Regions from separate parts of the Acidovorax sp. FG60 genome, predicted to be linked through region 1. Evidence: predicted binding sites of a transcription regulator. Region 1 holds the regulator's gene; each other region holds the start of a gene.
The links. Region 1 encodes sigma-54, which starts transcription at its own class of promoters, with help from an activator protein. Its sites were predicted from a motif close to TGGCANGNAANCTGCTTT; they were not measured.
Positions count from the first base shown of each region.

Region 2: ACODS0_RS08000 (pilin) is a predicted target of sigma-54. The motif match lies at 2,104-2,121, and genes of this name have one in related genera.
Region 3: ACODS0_RS23205 (ammonium transporter) is a predicted target of sigma-54. The motif match lies at 3,045-3,062, and genes of this name have one in related genera.
Region 4: ACODS0_RS24315 (ANTAR domain-containing response regulator) is a predicted target of sigma-54. The motif match lies at 2,270-2,287, and genes of this name have one in related genera.

Region 1 covers NZ_JBMDJC010000005.1:18,138-22,974, reverse strand. The annotation lists gene ACODS0_RS09040 (THUMP domain-containing class I SAM-dependent RNA methyltransferase) at 1-888, opposite strand, end outside; gene ACODS0_RS09035 (acyl-CoA thioesterase) at 885-1,367, opposite strand; gene ACODS0_RS09030 (RNA polymerase factor sigma-54) at 1,435-3,024, opposite strand; gene lptB (LPS export ABC transporter ATP-binding protein) at 3,024-3,821, opposite strand; gene lptA (lipopolysaccharide transport periplasmic protein LptA) at 3,833-4,486, opposite strand; gene ACODS0_RS09015 (thiol:disulfide interchange protein DsbA/DsbL) at 4,595-4,837, opposite strand, start outside.
Region 2 covers NZ_JBMDJC010000004.1:177,132-181,968, forward strand. The annotation lists gene ACODS0_RS07990 (CHASE2 domain-containing protein) at 1-587, shown strand, start outside; gene ACODS0_RS07995 (MBL fold metallo-hydrolase) at 621-1,412, shown strand; gene ACODS0_RS08000 (pilin) at 2,185-2,724, shown strand; partial or broken gene ACODS0_RS08005 (IS3 family transposase) at 2,838-4,098, shown strand; gene ACODS0_RS08010 (hypothetical protein) at 4,132-4,837, shown strand, end outside.
Region 3 covers NZ_JBMDJC010000021.1:57,044-61,880, reverse strand. The annotation lists gene ACODS0_RS23220 (GMC family oxidoreductase) at 1-748, shown strand, start outside; gene ACODS0_RS23215 (antibiotic biosynthesis monooxygenase family protein) at 769-1,119, shown strand; gene ACODS0_RS23210 (hypothetical protein) at 1,156-1,488, opposite strand; gene ACODS0_RS23205 (ammonium transporter) at 1,653-3,011, opposite strand; gene ACODS0_RS23200 (sulfite exporter TauE/SafE family protein) at 3,377-4,135, shown strand; gene ACODS0_RS23195 (transporter substrate-binding domain-containing protein) at 4,390-4,837, shown strand, end outside.
Region 4 covers NZ_JBMDJC010000024.1:38,583-43,419, forward strand. The annotation lists gene ACODS0_RS24310 (CmpA/NrtA family ABC transporter substrate-binding protein) at 1-1,124, opposite strand, end outside; gene ACODS0_RS24315 (ANTAR domain-containing response regulator) at 1,632-2,258, opposite strand; gene ACODS0_RS24320 (branched-chain amino acid ABC transporter substrate-binding protein) at 2,464-3,630, shown strand; gene tsaD (tRNA (adenosine(37)-N6)-threonylcarbamoyltransferase complex transferase subunit TsaD) at 3,741-4,781, shown strand.

The DNA of each region.
Region 1 (4,837 bases):
CAGGGCGTCGCCGCCGCGCAGCTGCACGGCATCGGCCACGCCTGCGCGCTCAGCATTGCGCTGCGCAAAGTCGACCATGCGGAAGGCCACATCACTGCCAAACAGGGGCACAGCGCTTTTCTGTATTGCACTTTCAGCTTCGTTTTTAATAGCATCCCAGACATGGGCCTGGAACGGCAGCAGCTTCTCGAACGCAAAGCGCCGCAGCATGCCCGCCGGGATGCGGCAGGCGATCTGCGCGGCTTCGATCACGATGGTGCCGCTGCCGCAGCAGGGGTCGTACAGCGGCTGGGGGTTGTCGCCATGCGGGTCCCAGCCGCTGGCGGCAATCATGGCGGCGGCCAGGGTTTCTTTCAGTGGCGCATCGCCCTTGTCCTCGCGCCAGCCGCGTTTGAACAGCGGCTCGCCCGAGGTGTCGATGTAGATCGTGGCCTCGTCGGTGGTCAGGTGCAGGTGGATGCGCACATCGGGCCACTGGGTGTTCACGTCGGGCCGCACACCGCTTTTGGCGCGGAAGCGGTCGGCCACCGCGTCCTTGACCTTGAGACCTGCGAAGTTGAGGCTCTGCAACGGGCTGTGCTGGGCCGTCACCTCGACCTTGAAGGTCTGGCGCGTGGTGAACCAGATTTCCCAGGCCACGTCGCTGGCCATGGCATAGAGATCGTTCTCGGAGCGGTACGGGCGGTGCGCCAACTGCACCAGTACGCGCTGGGCCAGTCGGCTGTGCAGGTTGAGCAGCAGCGCCTCGCGCCACGAGGCGCGCAGCAGCACGCCGCCGCGGCCGACCAGCAGGTCTTGCCCCGTGAGGCCGGTGATGCCATGCACCTCATCGGCCAGAAAGCCCTCCACACCAGCGGCGCAGGGGAGAAAAAGTTGGAGTTGGTTCATGTCGATGGGGAGGATACGCGCTCAGACAATGCGTGGGAATCCTGCGTTCCCGCGCGGGCCAGCAGCAATTGGCGGATGGATTCGGGGATCGGCGCCACCTTGCGGTCGGCCTTGCCGATGAAGACGATGCCGATCTTGCCGCGCGCCACCTCGCGGCCTGAGGTCTTCTCGGTCATGCAAAAGACCAGGTCAAACCCATAGCGGTTGAAGTCCGCCGGGGCCATCTCCACGCGCATGGTCTCGCCATGGAAACCTTCGGACTTGTACTGCGCCACGATGTCGCCGACCACGATGGACAGCCCGCCCACGTCGGCCTCGGGGTAGCCCAGCGACTGGAAGAAGCGCACCCGCGCTTCAGAGACCAGGCTCAGCAGTTGCGCGTTGTCCAGGTGCCCGCCCTGGTTCACGTGGCTGATGTAGATCTGCAGCTCGGTGGCAAAGCCGAAGTGCGGGGGGAGGTCGAAGACGATGCGGGCCATGGTGGGGTGGCGGATAGAAAAACGAAAAATTCAAACAGGGCGAGCCATGCGCCCCCAACCGGGGTACCTACAGCGCCTTGCGCAGGTTGGCCGGCGCGATCTTGAGCGCCTCGCGGTACTTGGCCACGGTGCGGCGTGCGCACTCGATGCCCTGCTCCTTGAGCATCTCGGCGATCTGGCTGTCGGACAGCGGCTTGGCGGGGCTTTCTGCGGCCACAAACTGCTTGATGAGGGCGCGCACGGCGGTGCTGGACGCGTTGCCGCCGGTCTCGGTACCCAGGCCCGAGCCAAAGAAGTACTTCAGCTCATACGTGCCAATTGGCGTGGCCATGTATTTGGCGGTGGTCACGCGGCTGATGGTGGATTCGTGCAGGCCCAGTTCGTCGGCGATGTCGCGCAGCACCAGCGGGCGCATGGCCAACTCGCCGTGGGTGAAGAAGCTTTTTTGCCGCTCCACGATGGCGCGCGAGACGCGCAGGATGGTGTCAAAGCGCTGCTGGATGTTCTTGATGAACCAGCGCGCCTCCTGCAGGCGCTGCTGCATGCCCTGGTGGCCCTCGCCGCCCTTGTGGCCGCGCAGGGCGCCAGCATAGATGTCGTGCACGCGCAAGCGCGGCATCACATCGGGGTTGAGGCTGACGATGAAGTTGTGCTGGCCGTCGCGGCCGTTAGCGCGCCCGGCTTTGCGCACGATGACGTCGGGAATGATGATGTTGCGCTCCACGTCGGCAAAGCGACGGCCGGGGCGAGGCTCCAGGCGAGCGATCAGCGCCATGGCGGCGCGGGTGCGCTCTTCGCCGTCGCCACACAGCTGCGTCAGGCGGCGGATGTCGCGGCGGGCCAGCATCTCCAGCGGCTGCTGACAAATGCGCAGCGCGGTCTGCACCGTGTCGGGGTCAGCATCGCTGTCCTCGTCGGCAGCCAGCGCCGTGAGCTGCAGCGTCAGGCATTCGGCCAGGTTGCGCGCACCCACGCCGGTGGGCTCCAGGCTTTGCAGCAGGCGCTGGGCCACGGTGAAGCGGTGCACCAGCTCTTCAATCTGCTCCAGGTCGTCCGGCCCGGCCAGGCTGATGGCCAGCTCTTCCAGCGGCTCTTCGAGGTAGCCGTCGTCGTTGAGCGATTCAATGAGAAAACGCAGCGCTGCGCGGTCAATCTCTGACAAGCGCAGCGCCAGTGCCTGACGGTGCAAAAAGGCGGTCAGCGATTCATGCGAACGGGCCAGCTCGGTGGCGTCGGCCTCGTCGCCTTCGGAGTCGTTGCGGTTGCGGGCGGGCGCATCCCCGCCCCACTCCGCGTCGTTGGGCGCCATTTCTACCGTGCCGTCACCGCTCCAGTCAGGCTCGTCAGCGCCAGCACTCGGTGTTTCAGCATCATTTTGGCCTTCAGCGCTTGTGCTGCTTGCGCTGTTAGCTCCTGAAAATATAGCATCATCGGCGCTGTACTCATCGGGCTGCGCGGGCGTGTCGGCGGCTTCGAGCCCAAACTCCTCGCGCGGAGCTTCGTCGGCATTGCGTTCGAGGAACGGGTTTTCGTCGAGCATCTGCTCGACTTCCTGCGAGAGTTCGAGCGTGGACAACTGCAGCAGCCGGATGGACTGCTGAAGCTGGGGGGTCAATGCAAGATGCTGCGAGACGCGCAGCGAGAGTCCAGGCTTCATCACATCCTGAAGTGTTCGCCAAGGTAAACACGTCGTACCTCGGCGTTGTCCACGATCTCGGACGGCGTGCCCTGCGCGAGCACGCGGCCATCGCTGATGATGAAGGCGTGGTCGCAGATGCCCAGGGTTTCGCGCACATTGTGGTCGGTGATGAGCACGCCGATGCCCCGCGCCTTCAGGAAGCCGATGATGCGCTGGATCTCGATCACGGCAATGGGGTCGATGCCGGCAAAGGGCTCGTCCAGCAGGATGAAACGCGGTTGAGTGGCCAGGGCCCGGGCAATCTCGACGCGGCGGCGCTCGCCACCGGACAGGGCCATGGCGGGCGAGGCGCGCAGGTGGTCCACGCGCAGCTCCTGCAGCAGGGCCGTCAGGCGCTCCTCGATGGCGTCGCGCGAGAGCGGCTGGCCGTCATCACCACGCTGCAGTTCCAGCACGGCGCGCACGTTCTCTTCGACCGTGAGTTTGCGAAAGATCGAGGCTTCCTGAGGCAGGTACGACAGGCCCAGGCGCGAGCGCCGGTGGATGGGCATGTGGGCCACCGATTGGCCGTCGATGCGGATGTCTCCCTCGTCGCTGCGCACCAGGCCCACGATCATGTAGAACGAGGTGGTCTTGCCCGCGCCGTTGGGGCCGAGCAGCCCCACGACCTCACCTTTTTGCACGACCAGCGAAACGTCCTTGACGACCTTGCGGCTGCCATAAGACTTCGCCAGGTGCTGCACCTCCAGGCGGCTGCCCGCCTGGGAATCAGGCCCCAGGCGGCTACCCGCCTGAGTGTCAGGACCGGTACTCACAGCGGGCCCACTCACTTGGCGCCGCCGCCAAGGCTGTTGCTGGGGCGCAGCGCCGGGGCTGAGGCCGGGGACGCCGCCTCGGGGGCCGCCGCAGCGGGCGGTGGATCTTTGGGGGCCAGCACGGCGCGCACGCGGCTGCCTGGTGCGGGGGCATCGCCCGCAGCGTTGGTGGCGGTGCGCTTGCCGTCCACGGAGAACACGTCGGTCAGGTTGTTGTAGACAATCACGGCGCCTGTGATCTCGTCGCTGAGCACAGCGCCCCGGTAGCGGCGCAGCTCGGCACGGGTGATGAAGCGCACGTTGTCGGCCTTGCCGTCGTACTCGATGACTTCGCTCTCGCCTTCGATGAACTCGTCGGGTGCTCCCGGCAGGGTGTCGCGCTTTTGCCGGAAGAAAGCGCGCTTGCCGGGCTCTGCCGTGACCACACCGTACTGGTAGCCATCGGCATCCTGGCGCACATCCAGCCGCGCGCCGCGCAGCACGATGGAGCCCTTGGTCATGACCACGCGGCCAGAGAACACGCTGGTTTGCTTGAGTTCATCGTGGCGCAAAGCGTCCGCCTCGATGTTCATGGGCTTGGCGCGGTCGGCCTTTTCGGCATGGGCCACACCGAAGGTGCAGGCCAGGGCCGCGAGCAGGAGGATCGGAAGGAGGCGATGGTTCATAGGGCACGAATCTTGCAATCATTGTAGCCACCCCGTCGCGTTCCTCCATGAAAAAAGCCCGCATGTGCGGGCTTTTGCCAATGGGAACCGGCGGCCGGGCGAAAACCGTCAGCCTTTGCGGGCCACTGTCGCCAAATGTTCCACCACCTGCAGCACGTTTTGCATGCTGCCCGCCATGGTGCCATCGGTGTAGAACTTGCCCGCCACACCCATCGAGGGCACGCCCTCCACACCGTAGGCGTCCTGCAGTTGCGAAGCACGGCGAACTTGGTTGGACACGCTGAACGAGGTGTAGATTTCCTTGAACTTGGCGGCGTCCACACCCTGTTGGGCCACCCAGGCAAAAATTTC
Region 2 (4,837 bases), on a different contig from region 1:
CCGCAGAACACGCGCAACTCGCAGTGCAGGCAGCACTGGACATGGAGCGTGCGGTTGAGCAGATCAACCTGTTGCACCAGGAGCGCGGGCTTCCGGAAATCGGTATTGGCATAGGGCTTAACACCGGCACCATGTGCGTGGGCGACATGGGTTCGGACATCCGCCGCAGCTACACGGTCATCGGCGACGCGGTGAACTTGGGGTCTCGCCTGGAAGGCCTGTCCAAGTACTATGGCGTGCGTACCGTGGTGAGCGAAACTACCCACGCCCGAGTGCCCCAGTTCGCCTGGCAGGAACTCGACCGCGTGCGCGTCAAGGGCAAGGCCCAGGCGGTCGTTATCTACACGCCAATGTCCCCCCTAGACACGCTATCCCCGGCGCGGGCCTCAGAAATATCCACTTGGCAACACTTTCTCGAAGCATATCGCGCCCAGGACTGGACACAATGCGGCACACTGCTGACAGACTTGCTGCACAACGCCCCGCACTCCTCGCTCTATGGCCTGTATGCCAACCGCGTGCAGGCCCTGAGAGGGCAGCTTTTCGATCCCGGCTGGGACAGCGCCACCAGTTTCGATACCAAGTAGGCCAATGAACAACGAATAGGACAAGGCGGGTTCATGAAGGTTCGCGTACTGGGTTGCTCCGGAGCCATTGCCAAAGATTGCCGGACTACCTCATTTCTGATTGACGACAGCATCCTGATAGACGCCGGCACCGGCGTGGGCGACCTCACGCTGGAGCAGATGCGCCGCATCGACCATGTGTTCCTCACGCATTCGCACCTCGACCACATCGCGGCGCTGCCGCTGATGCTTGACGCTGTTTCGTCTCTACGCAACACTCCCGTGCAGGTCCACGCCCTGCCTGCCACGCTGGACGCCCTGCGCCAGCACGTCTTTAACAACACCATATGGCCCGACTTCACCCGCATCCCGACGCCTGAGGCGCCCTTTTTGCAACTGCAGCCCTTGGCCGTGGGCAACCGACTGACCGTGGCTGGCACCGTGCTGGAGGTACTCTCCGCCCGCCACAGTGTGCCCGCTGTGGGCTATGCTGCGCGCGGCACAAGCGGCTGGTGGGTCTATAGCGGTGACACCGGAGGCCAGAACCCGGACTTCTGGCAGCGTGTTAACACACTGCACCAGTCTGAGGACGGGGTGGCCGCGCTGTTCATCGAAACCGCCTTCAGCAACCGCGAGCATGATCTGGCCAGCAAAAGCCTGCACCTGTCACCCGCCACACTGGCCCAGGAGCTGCAGGCCTTGCCCCCCAGCGCCCACCAGTTCCCCATCTACATCACCCACGCCAAGCCGCAGGAAAGCGGTCTCATCATGAGCGAGGCCAACGCGCTGGAATGCGGGGCGTTCCAGCTGATTGATCTTCAGAAAATCGAGGTGCTAGAGGTGTAGGAAACATCCAAAAGCGCGACCTGCGGCCTCGACCGTTGGCGGACTCTGCGCCGCAATCCTTCTCTTTTGCATGGGAGTAACAGGTAGCCATGGACAACGCTGAAAGCCTCATGATTGAACACCTGAAGCGATTTCAGACTTCGGGCACCTTGCATCGGTGGAGCAATAGCAACAAGAGCAGGTCGATGAGTTCTGGAAGCGGCGTGAGTACATTGAAATACGTCTTGAACTGCATGCTTGAATTGCAGTCCGCTGAATCGAAGAAGGCCCACATCTGCGGGCCTTTAACTTTCTCATAAGTCACTTTCTTGGCGAGACACTCGCGGGAACACCTAACGTTCAGAACCTGTCGATCGACCGTGGTTGTTGTTCACCCACTCGGAAGAGACAGAACAGAGCAGCCAGGAGGCTATCTGGCTTAGGACGCCGAAAGCGAAAATCGACCCCAGCGAGAAAGCCCCTTGCGCGATAGCTGCGGGTCAGCCAATTGGTCAAAAGCAATAAGTGCTCGGGCTTTCTGCGTAAGGCCTGGATGCCAAAACGACTCTTGGTTTCGTGTCAGACATCCCGGCAGTCAGGGCGGACAAATTAGGACGACAAAAATGTCACAAACCAAGAGCATTGCCCCGAGGCGGTTAACGTATTCACGCTCCATACCCAGCTCATCCCCATCTCGGGGGTAGCCGGACCCTGGCACAAAAAGTGCTGCAGAAGTCATACCCTGTGGCACTGCCAGCAGGTGGTGTTTGCTCTCAATCTCGAGGAGAAATTTATGAAGCGTTTCATGCAAAAAGGTTTTACCCTGATCGAACTGATGATCGTGGTGGCCATCATTGGTATTTTGGCAGCCATCGCGCTGCCGGCTTATCAGGACTACACCGTGCGTACCCGCGTGACCGAAGGCCTGAACCTGGCTCAAGGTGCGAAGAACATGATTGCCACTGACGGCACCAGCACTACCGAACTGGCCAACGTTGTTACGACTTGGAATGCCCAGAATGCAAATACTGGTGCCAACTCCAAGTTTGTTGACAGCGTGCAGATTGCCGCTGGCGGCCCGATCACGGTGACATACAACGCTGCCGCTACCGGGGTTGCTGCGGCAAAGAACACGCTGGTCATTTCGCCTTATGTTCGTACGGCAGCCAAGGGCACGTCCGTCACCCTGGCAGCCGCTTTGACGGCTGGCACCAGCGGTGCGCTTGACTGGGCCTGCTCTTCCGTAACGGGGGTATCTGCAGCAAAGGCCGGCATGGCTGGCGCTAAGGCCGGTACGCTCGAAGCGAAGTACGCGCCTGCCACTTGCCGTTAAAATCCAGCGGCCTTTGGGCCTGTAAAAAAAGAGTGCCGAGGCACTCTTTTTTTTGGAGATGACCCGTCCTGAATGAGGTTGACACCTTTCTGTTCATCAGGAAGGAAAGTCAAGTGGATCAATGGGTTAAGAGAACGCAGAAGGACTACACACTGGCCTTTAAGCTGGCGGTGGTGGATCAGGTAGAAAGAGGCGAGCTGACGTACGGGCAAGCCCAGGAGCGCTATGGCATCCAGGGTGCCTCGACCGTGCTGGTCTGGCTGCGCAAGCATGGCCGCCAGGACTGGCAGGCCGCATCATCGGGCTTCAAAGGACCCACACACCCATGCAAGAGCCATCCAAGCCGCTGACACCCGAGCAGCGCATCAAGCAGTTGGAGGTGCAACTGAAGCAGGCGCAGGAGAAAGCGCAGTTCTTTGAGGCGGTGATCCATGTGCTCAAGCGCGAACATGGGGTAACCATCACAAAAAAGCCTGCTGGCAAGTCCTCCAAGAAAAGCTCGTCCAAGGGCTGAGCGTTGTGAGGGCTTGCCAGTACATGGGCATCAGTCGGCAGGCGCACTACAAGGCCCTGGCCTGCCAACGGCTGCGCGATGAACAACAGGCCAGCGTAGTGGCCATGGTCGATGAGAAGCGGCGACACCAGCCGCGCATCGGCACACGCAAGCTGCACTTCATGCTGAAGGAGCCGCTGCAGCACGCGGGCATCAAGCTCGGCCGCGATGCCTTGTTCGACATCCTGCGTCATGAACGGATGCTGGTCTTGCCCAAGCGGGCGTACCACAAGACCACCAACAGCCACCATCGCTTCCGGCGCCATCCCAACCTACTTAAAGACACAGCAGCCAAGGTGGTACCTAGCGGCTGCGAACAGCTGTGGGTGGCAGACATTACCTACCTGCCCACCAAAGAAAAACCGGCTTACCTGAGCCTGGTAACGGATGCCTATTCCCGCAAGATCGTGGGCTGGCATGTACATGAAGGGCTGGAGACTGCTCAGGTCAGCCAGGCGCTGAAAATGGCTCTGCGCAACAGGCAGACCAGCCAGAAGCTGGTGCACCACTCTGATCGGGGCATCCAATACTGTTCGGCGGAGTACCAACGCATCCATGACCGCCATGAGATCACCTGCTCGATGACCGATGGCTACGACTGCTACCAGAATGCCTTGGCAGAACGGGTTAACGGCATCCTGAAGATGGAATTCCTGCTGCACCGCCCGGCAAACCTTGAGCAGGCCAAGACCATGGTGAGCGAGTCATTGCGTCTATACAACGAGCAGCGGCCCCACCTGTCCCTAGAATACAAAACGCCCGATGCGATGCACCGGGCGTCTCTTGCAAGCCAATTGCGGCTGGGATTCAATCCCGCATAGGTGTCAACCTATTCCAGGACGGGTCAAGAAGAAATGAATCGAGTATGGAGTTCAACGCGATGGAAATTTGCGGCTCACATTGCTGCACGGCACGCGCTTCTCAGTTTAATCATCGCGGTATTGGCAGCACTCTGGATTTTCAAGGGCTGGTATCCAGCACCGTTCGGCGAGATGCTTGGCGTCAGCACGCTTGTAGCCGTATTGATTGCTGTAGATGTAGTGTGCGGGCCATTGTTGAATTTTTACCTCAGTAATCCAACAAAAACACGCCGCGCGTTGCTGGTGGATTGGACCGCGGTAGGGGTCATCCAGCTTGGTGCATTGGTCTATGGCATGCATGCGCTTTGGGAGGCGCGGCCCGTCATGGTGGTTTTTGAGAACGACCGTCTCGTGGTCGTCACGGCTGTTGAAATTGATGAAGCCGAATTTCCCAGAGCACTTCCTGAATTCCAGACACTACCGTCGACAGGAATTCAACTAGCCGCAGTACGGCAACCAAAGGATGCAGACGAACGCTTGCAAAGTCTTGAATTTTCATTGCAAGGCGTAGAGCCCAGCGCAAGGCCTTCTTGGTGGATACCATATTCTCAGGCTGAGAATGCAATTCGATATCGCGCCAAACCACTACTCGAACTTGCAGCACGCGGCACATTGACGGCAGAAGTGTGGGCGCGAAAATTGGACGGAATCAATATTAACAAGAGCGATTTACTTTACTTGCCAATAACCAGCAAAATGA
Region 3 (4,837 bases), on a different contig from region 1:
CGCCAATTTGCAGGACCATCTGCAGATCCGCGCGGTGTTCAAGGTCAACGGCGTGGCCACGCTCAACACCATGGCCAGCTCGCTCTGGGGCAAGGCCAAGATCGGGCTCGAATACGCGACCAAACGCAGTGGCCCCATGAGCATGGCGCCCTCGCAGCTGGGGGCCTTCACGCGCAGCAGCGCCGACCAGCCCTACCCGAACATCGAGTACCACGTGCAGCCGCTGTCGCTCGACGCTTTTGGCGAGCCGCTGCACAGCTTTCCGGCCTTCACGGCCAGCGTGTGCAACCTCAACCCCACAAGCCGGGGCACGGTGAACATCAAGAACGCCGACTTCAAGGCCGCACCGGCCATCGCCCCCAACTACCTCAGCACCACCGAAGACCGCCAGGTGGCCGCCGACAGCCTGCGTGTCACGCGCCGCATCGTGGCCCAGCCCGCGCTGGCCAGGTACCAGCCCGAGGAGTGGAAACCCGGCGTGCAGTTTGAAAGCGACGAGGACCTGGCGCGCCTGGCCGGTGACATTGCCACCACGATCTTCCACCCAGTGGGCACGACGAAGATGGGGCGGGATGACGACCCGATGGCGGTGCTGGACTCCCAACTGCGCGTGCGCGGCATTGCAGGCCTGCGCGTGGTGGATGCGGGGGCCATGCCCACCATCACCAGCGGCAACACCAACTCGCCCACACTGATGCTGGCCGAGAAGGCGGCGGAGTGGATCATCCAGGCGCGGCGCGCGGCATGAGCGCGGATACCATCGCGCCCATGTACTCCTCCACCTTCATCTTTGCCACCAAACAATTCGACGACGCCTTCCACCGCCTGGACGAGGCGATTGCCACCGCCGCCCGCTCCATCGACGGCTACCTGGGCGAGGAATCGTGGGAGGACACGGGCAAGGGCCTCGTGTCCAACGTCTACTATTGGCAGTCGCTCGAAGCGCTGCAGGCATTGATGCAGCACCCCGCCCACCTGAAGGCCAAGGCGGCGCAAGCGCAGTGGCTCAACGGCTACCAGGTCGTGATTGCGCAGGTGCTGCGCACCTATGGCGATGACAAGCTGGCCGGGCTGCTGCCCACGGCGGGCCTGTTCGTGCAAGGCACGGCAGCGCACTGACACCGCCCGCGCAACGGCCACCCGGCCGCAGCGTGGTCAGCGAATCCCTCCCACATAACGGGGAACCTCCGGCGCAGGCTCTGGCGGCGGCGGCGCCATGCGCTGGCGCACCGCCTGCGTGGCCACATCCAGCAAGGGTCGGCGCGGCGCAGCAGGTGGGGCGGCATGGATGGCGAGATCGAGACGGTCGGCCCACTCGACCAGCTCCGGAACGTTGTCCTCCTGGGCACGTTGGCGTGCGAACCGCACGATCTCCAGCGCATATTCAACGTTGGAAGCCATCCATTCAGTGTCGGTCACGCGCCCCGTCTTGCGGCGCAGCAGCACATGCAAATGGGCGGCAATGGCAAGCTTGTCGGAATCGGGCATGGTCGGCTCCTTATGGCATTTCAGTCATCCATGGCGCTGCGCACCACCAACTGGCCATGACAGGGGCGCAGCCCAGGCCAGTGCCACCGTGGAACTGGCTTTGCCAGGCCACGGGTGGCGTCCCCCTCGGGGGAAGACGCGAAGCGGCTCAGGGGGGCTTCCATCTACCCCAGGCGCTCACGGTGCTGGGCAATGTCGAGCCCGGTCTGCTCGCTTTGCTCATCCACCCGCAGGCCCACAGCCAGGTTGGTGATCCACAACAGCACGGCGGTTGCGACGAGGCTGTAGGCCATCACAGCGCCCACGCCAATGGCCTGGGTGAGCAAGCTGCCTGGCACCCCCCCCACGGTGCGGCTGGCCAGCATGCCGGTGAGCAGCGAGCCCACGATGCCGCCGATGCCATGCACCCCAAACACGTCCAGGGAATCGTCGGCGCGCAGCAGGCGCTTGAGCCCCGTGGCGCCCCAGTAGCAGGCCAAACCCGCCACCACGCCAATCACCACTGCCGAGCGCAGCGTGACAAAACCCGCAGCAGGCGTGATGGCCACCAGCCCCGCCACCAGGCCAGAGCAAAGTCCCAGCAGGGATGGCCGCCCGCGCACCACCCACTCGCCCAGCATCCACGACAAGGCACCCGCCGCTGCGGCCAGGTGCGTCACCGCCATCGCCAGCCCCGCACGGCCGTCGGCGGCCACGGCAGAGCCTGCGTTGAAGCCGAACCAGCCCACCCACAACAAACCCGCGCCCGCCATGGTCAGCCCCAGGTTGTAGGGCTCGAACGCCTCGCGCCCATAGCCCGTGCGCCGCCCCAGGAACCACGCGCACACCAGCCCGGCCACACCCGCATTCACGTGCACCACCGAGCCTCCGGCAAAGTCCAGCGCACCCATCTGGGCCAGCCAGCCCCCTGGCTCCCACACCCAGTGCGCCACAGGGGCGTAGACCAGCAGGGTCCAAAGGCTGATGAAGATCAGCATGGCGGAAAACCGCATGCGCTCGACAAATGCCCCCACCAGCAGCGCGGCAGTGATGATGGCAAACGTGAGCTGGAACATGGCGTACACCGACTCGGGGATGTGCGGCGCCACATGGCTTACGGCCAGCTTGCCGCCAGCGAGCTGAAAGTCCAGGCCCGCAAAGCCGATGCGGTCCCATCCCCCCAGCCAGGGGCTGCCCGGGGTGAAGGCCAGCGAGTAACCCGCCCCAAACCACAGCAGGCTGACCAGCGCGGCAATGGCCACCACGCTGGCCATGGTGTTGAGCACGTTCTTCTTGCGCACCATGCCTGCGTAGAACAGGGCAATGCCCGGCAGCGTCATCAGCAGCACCAGCGCTGTGGAGGTCATCATCCACGCGGTATCTGCCGCGCTGATCGTGGTCTGCGCCACCAGCCCAGGACGTGTGAGGGACAAGGAAGGCACCGCTCCCGCCGCCACCTCTGGCGCCGTCTGCGCCAGCGCACTCGCGCACAGGCCCAGACACAGCGACCCTACCCCAACGAACCGGTGGTTGACTCCCCGCATGGCGGCTCCCTTTCGCAAATTGTTACAAGCGCGATTGCACGAGCCGTGCCAACCCCAACACCCCGATTCCGCCCCTGGAAACCCGATCACTGCCCCACAACGGGGGCGGGAAACCCCCAATGCACCAGCGGAGTGCAGTCGCTACAGTTGCGGCACTCGAAAGCGCGCTTCGGTGTGCCAAGCGAGGGGCCCGAGGAGACACTCTTTCTACCAATAAACAAATTTCAAGCACCCAACGAGGTGCGTTTTTTTCCAGGCGCTGGCGATCCCAGCGCCTTTTTCTTGCCTGTTCTACGCTGGCCTCCCTTTCGCCAGTGCCCCGAGGAGTCCTGAATCCATAGCAGGCAAGCTGCGAAAATCCTGCGATGGAATGGATTTTTATTACCTTTGCCTCGCTGCTCGCAGGCTTCGTGGATGCCATCGTGGGGGGTGGCGGGCTGGTGATGGTGCCGGCCCTGTTTGCGGCTTTCCCCGGGGCGCCCCCTGCCACGCTGCTGGGCACCAACAAGGCGGCCTCGGTGTGGGGCACGGCCATGGCCACCTGGCAGTACAGCCGCAAGGTGCAGGTTCGCTGGTCGGCCATGCTGCCCGCGGCAGCGGCCGGTTTTGCGGGGTCGTTTGCAGGCGCCTGGGCCGTGACCGTGATGTCGGCCGACTTCCTGCGCAAGCTGCTGCCCCTGGTGCTGCTGGGGGTGCTGGTCTACACGCTGGCCAAGAAAGAGTTGGGGCGGCACCACACACCCCGCTTTGCGGGCAGGGCCGAAGTGCTGGCGGCCTGCCTGATCGGCGTGGTCATCGGCTTTTATGACGGCTTCTTCGGCCCGGGCACCGGCAGTTTTTTCGTTTTTCTGTTTGTGCGGCTGCTGGGCTATGACTTCCTGAACGCCTCGGCCTCGGCCAAGCTGCTCAATTGCGCCACCAACATCGCCGCCATCGCGCTGTTTGCCGCCAAGGGCCATGTGTGGTGGCACTTTGCGGTGACGCTGGCCATCGCCAATGTGGTGGGCAGCCTGCTGGGCACGCACCTGGCGCTCAAGCACGGCACGGGTTTTGTGCGTGGCATCTTCATCGTGGTGGTGAGCACGCTGATCCTCAAGACGGGTTACGACGCGTTCCTGCGCTAGCCGAGGCCCGAAGGGGCTCGTGCCCCCGGATGGCATCATGCTTGCTAAGCTGAGCTGGCCTACCACCAGGGCGCCCCGAGGTCATCGGGGTTGCCCTGCATGGCCCGAATGTGAACGCCCGTCCTATAATTTCTGCGCATTTCCGTTTGATGACGAGGCCCATCGCTGTTGGCGATGCCTGCATTCACCCGCTCCGGCTTGCCTACCCGCATGCCGGATTTTTTGTACCTGAACCACCCCCACAGGAACCTGCCATGAAGTTTTTCAAGTCTGCCGTTGTCACCGCCGTGGCGCTGTGCGCTGCCCTCGCCGTCCAGGCCCGCACGCTGGACGAAATCAAGAAGGACGGCAAGATCATCGTGGCCACCGAAGGCCAGTTTGCCCCGTTCAACTTCTTCGAAGGCACCAAGCTGACGGGTTTCGAGGTGGAAGTGGCAGAGCTGGTGGTCAAGAAGATGGGCCTGAAGCTCGAATGGAAGACGCTGGGCTTTGACGCGCTGCTGACCGGCCTGGGCCAAAGCCGCTGGGACGCTGTCATCGCCTCGCACGGCGTGACCGAAGAACGCTCCAAGGCTGTCACGTTTGCCAACCCCCACTACTGCTCGGGCGGCATCATCGTGGCCATGGACGCAAAAATCCGCAACGCCAAGGACCTGACCGGCAAGGTGGTGGCAGTGCAGACCGGCACCAGCTACCTGGAAA
Region 4 (4,837 bases), on a different contig from region 1:
GCAACCGACTTGTACAGGTCCACCTGGTTGATCTCTTTGGCCACGGCCAGGTAATCGGGGTGGCTCTTGATCAAACCCCAGCGCTTGTGCTGCGTCAGGAACCACATGCCATCCGACAGGTAGGGGAAGTTCACCGCGCCGTCGTTGAAGAATTTCATGTGGTTGGGATCGTCCCAGGTCTTGCCCATGCCGTTCTGGTAGCGGCCCAGGATGCGCTGGTTGATGGCGTCCACGCTGGTGTTGATGTAGGACTTCTGGGCCACCGTTTCGGCCATCTTCATCTTGTTGGACAGGCTGGCGTCAATCCACTGGCTGGCTTCCAGCACGGCCATCATCACGGCGCGGGTGGTGTTGGGGTTCTTCTTGACGAAATCGGCCGAGGTGCCCAGCACCTTCTCGGGGTGGTCCTTCCAGATGTCCTGGGTGGTGTTGGCGGTCACTCCGATGCCATCCATGATGGCGCGGTGGTTCCAGGGTTCGCCCACGCAGAAGCCATCCATGTTGCCCACGCGCATGTTGGCCACCATCTGGGGTGGCGGCACGGTGATCAGCTTGGCGCCCGACAGCGGGTTGATGCCGGCGGCGGCCAACCAGTAGTGCATCCACATCGCGTGGGTGCCGGTCGGGAAGGTGCCTGCGAAGGTGTACTCGCGCTTGTTGGCGGCCATGAACTTGGCCAGGGACGGGCCATCCACTGCGCCCTTGTCGGCCAGTGCCTTGGACAGCGTGATCGCCTGGCCGTTGTTGTTCAGGCTCATCAGCACGGCCATGTCCTTCTTGGGGCCGGCCGTGCCCATGTGCACGCCGTACACCAGGCCATACAGCACGTGGGCAAAGTCGAGTTCGCCATTTACCAGCTTGTCGCGCACACCGGCCCACGACGCTTCCTTGGTGGGGATGATGGTCACGCCATACTTCTTGTCAAAGCCCAGCACCGAGGCCATCACCACGCTGGCGCAGTCGGTCAGCGGGATGAAGCCAATCTTGACTTCCTTTTTCTCTGGGGCGTCCGAGCCCTGGGCGTGCACCAGGGCACGCAGTGCCGGGCTCACGCCCACTGCGCCCACGGTGGCGGCCTGCAGCACGGTGCGGCGGTTGAGGCTGGTTTTCAACAGATCGGTCATGGGGCGGTTCCTCGGTGCGTTAGAAAACAAAAAAGGCGTCCTCCCCTGGCCTGGTTGCATGCGCAAACGAGCTTCGGAGAGGGACGCCTTTGTCCATGGCAAAGCCCATTGGGGGGCTTTGTGTCAGCACCGGCCCGCCATTGGGTCAGTGCTGTCAGTGGTGGGACCGTCTTTGGTCTTGCCAGGGTCAATGCAAGCAGCGTGCCAGCGTGTTTTCGCCAGTTTGGCGCCACCATTACTATGTTTTTGATAGCTGCCTAGGCATGCTGGAAAGGCGCAAACGGCCTTTTTTGGCCTGCGACGGTCAGGGTTGGTGCATGCGCGCTGGCTGCACTGCGTTTGTGCGGCGCACCATCTGGGAGAAGCTGGTTGAGCTGGGCTTGGCCTAGGCGAAGGATGCCAAGCAAGGGCCGCCCCGCAGCGAGGGCATCGTCCCCCTTCCCGAATCGCGGCAGCGATTCGAGAGAAGGGGGAAGGCGCGCAGCGCCTCAGGGGGATGTCACCTGCCTACCCCAGCAGATCCATCACATCGAGCATGCGCTGGGCCACGTCCACGAGCTTGAGGCCCTTGTCCATGGCGGTCTTGCGCAGTTTCTCGTACGCGGCCTGTTCGCTCAGGCCCTGGCGCTGCATGAGCAGTCCCTTGGCGCGGTCGATGGTCTTGCGGTCCTTGAGTTCGGTCTTGGCGTCGGCCAGCTCGGCGCGCAGGGCCTGCTCGTGCTGGAAGCGCGCCATGGCCACGTCCAGAATGGGGCGGATGCGCTGGGGCGCCAGGCCCGCCACGATGTAGGCCGACACGCCCGCCGCCACCGCGTCCTTCACGTGCGAGGTGTCCTCGTCGTTGGTGAACATCACGATGGGGCGCCGCTCGTCGCGCGTGGCCATCACCACATGTTCGAGCGCGTCGCGCGCCTCGCTTTCGGCGTCCACGATGATGAGGTCGGGCTGCAGCTGGGCGATGCGCTCGCTCAGGAAGACATCGGCAGGCAGGGTGGCCACCAGGTTGAAGTTGTTCTCCAGCAACCCAATGCGCAGCGCCCGCGACCGTTCCGCCTGAAGTACGGCGTGTTCGTCGGCGGGGTCGGCGACTGCCAGATCCGGGGCAACCACCACGATGCGCAGAGACTCGTTCATACCCAGGAGCATAAGCAATTTTTACGCCACAAAATGGTGCATCGAAGCGGTGCGTTCCGGGGTTGCAGGCTGGCAGCAGGTTGTGGCAGCTTCCAAGGCCTGAAACTTGCTAATAGTTTGTCGATGGGCAGGGCATACCCGATAGCAGCTACCCGGTCGCATCGCATATACATCTGGTCACATTGACCCATTCAAGAGGATTTGCATGAACAAGCACATTGACCGGCGGCGTATCTCTGCCGGCTTGGCCCTGACCACCATGGCGGTATCCGCGCTGCTGGTGCTGACAGGCTGCAGCAAGGTGCCCGACACCATCAAGATCGGCGTGGCCCAGCCCCTCTCCGGCCCCTTGGGCGCGCTGGGGCAGGATTTGCTCAACGGCGTCAACCTGGCCGTGGCAGAACTGAACAAGGGCGGCTACACCGTGGACGGCAAGCGTGTGACGCTGGAGGTGGTGTCGGTGGACGACAAGGCCGACGCCGCCACCGGCAAGACCGTGGCGCAGCAGCTGGTGGACTCGGGCGTGGTGGCGGTGATCGGGCACCTGAATTCGGGGGTGAGCATTGAGACGGCTCCGATTTACGCCGCCAAGGACATCGCCCAGATAGCCATATCCACCAACCCCAAGTTCACGCAACTCGGCTTCCCAACCACCTTCCGCATGGTGGCCAATGACACCTTGCAGGCGCGCGCTATCGGCTCGTTTGCCGCCACACAGCTGGGTGCCGCCCGCTACGCCGCGCTGGACGATGGCACGCCTTACGGCAAAGGCCTGGCCGACGGGGCTGCCGAGCAGCTCAAGGCTGAAAAGAAGGAAGTGGTGGTGCGCAAGTCGTTTGACGACAAGACGGTGGCTTTCGACGAACTGGCTGGCGAGCTGAAGGCCGCCAAGGTCGAGGTCATCGTGTCCACCCTCAACGACTTTCAGGCCCTGGCTCTGCTCGAAGCCCTGCGCAAGGTGGACCACACCAAGGTCAGCCTGCTGGGCGGGGACACCATCAAGACCACCGACATGACCAAGGCCATGGGCATGGTCGAAGGCGTCTACGCCACATCGCCCGTACTGGAAGCCAAGGAGTTCACCACCGGCAAGCCCTTCCTTGAAAAGTACATCGAGGCCTACAAGAAGCCCCCGGCCTATGGCGGCCACTACAGCTACGACAGCACCTATGTGCTGTCAGCCGCCATCCAGAAGGCCAAGTCGGCCGATCCGAAAGCGATCACCAAGGCCATGCACAGCATCAACGGCTATGCGCCCGTGATCGGCACCATGACCTGGGACGACAAGGGCGAACAGCGCTACGGCGCCGTGGGCGTGTATGAACTGCGCAGTGGAAGCTGGGAACTGCGCATGCGTTCGGACCGCTGGTAGCCAAGCCACCGGGTCGTCAGGCGCCATCCATCCGCACAACCCCTGCTGGCGACTGCCAGCAGGGGTTTTTGCATCCGACCCTGAACGGGGCCGGGTTTTACACTCGGGGCATGAGCTTGCTGATCCTCGGTATTGAATCTTCGTGCGACGAAACGGGCGTGGCATTGGTGCGTTCCACGGGCAATGCCGTGCCCACGTTGCTATCGCACGCGCTGCACAGCCAGATTGAGATGCACCAGGCCTACGGTGGCGTGGTGCCCGAGCTGGCCAGCCGTGACCACATCCGACGTGTGCTGCCGCTGGCAACGCAGGTGCTGTCCGAGTCCGGCCAGTCGCTGGCCGATGTGGACGTGGTGGCCTACACCCGCGGGCCGGGCCTGGCGGGTGCGCTGCTGGTGGGGGCGGGCGTGGCGTGCGCGTTGGGCGCAGCGCTCAACAAGCCGGTGCTGGGTGTGCACCACCTGGAGGGGCACCTGCTGTCGCCCTTCCTCAGCGCCGACCCGCCTGAATTCCCTTTTGTGGCCCTGTTGGTGTCGGGCGGCCACACCCAGCTGATGCGTGTGGACGGCGTGGGCCGCTACGAGATCCTGGGCGAGACCATTGACGATGCTGCTGGCGAGGCGTTCGACAAGTCGGCCAAGCTCATGGGCCTGGGCTACCCGGGTGGGCCAGCGCTCTCGCGCCTGGCTGAGCAGGGCGATGCCGCAGCCTTCAAGCTGCCGCGCCCGCTGTTGCACAGTGGCAACCTCGATTTCTCTTTTGCCGGGCTCAAGACGGCGGTGCTCACGCAGGCCAAGAAGTTGGGCGATGAGCTGGAGGCACGCAAGGCCGACCTGGCGGCGAGCACCGAGGCTGCGATTGTCGAAGTGCTGGTGAAGAAGTCGCTGGCTGCGCTCAAGCAGACCGGTCTGAAGCGCGTGGTGGTCGCCGGTGGCGTGGGGGCCAACCGGCACCTGCGTGCGCAACTCAATGCGGCCTGCGCCGCGGCCAAGGTGCGCGTGCACTACCCTGAGCTGCACCTGTGCACCGACAACGGCGCCATGATTGCCATGGCGGCGGCCATGCGGCTGCAGGCAGGGCAGCAGCAGGCCAACACCGACTACGCCTTTGACGTGAAGCCGCGCTGGCCGCTGGATGCGATCACGGTTTGATTATCTGAGTAAAAAAGGCCGCTACCGCCTGTCCAGCAAGCGTTAGCAGCTATCTT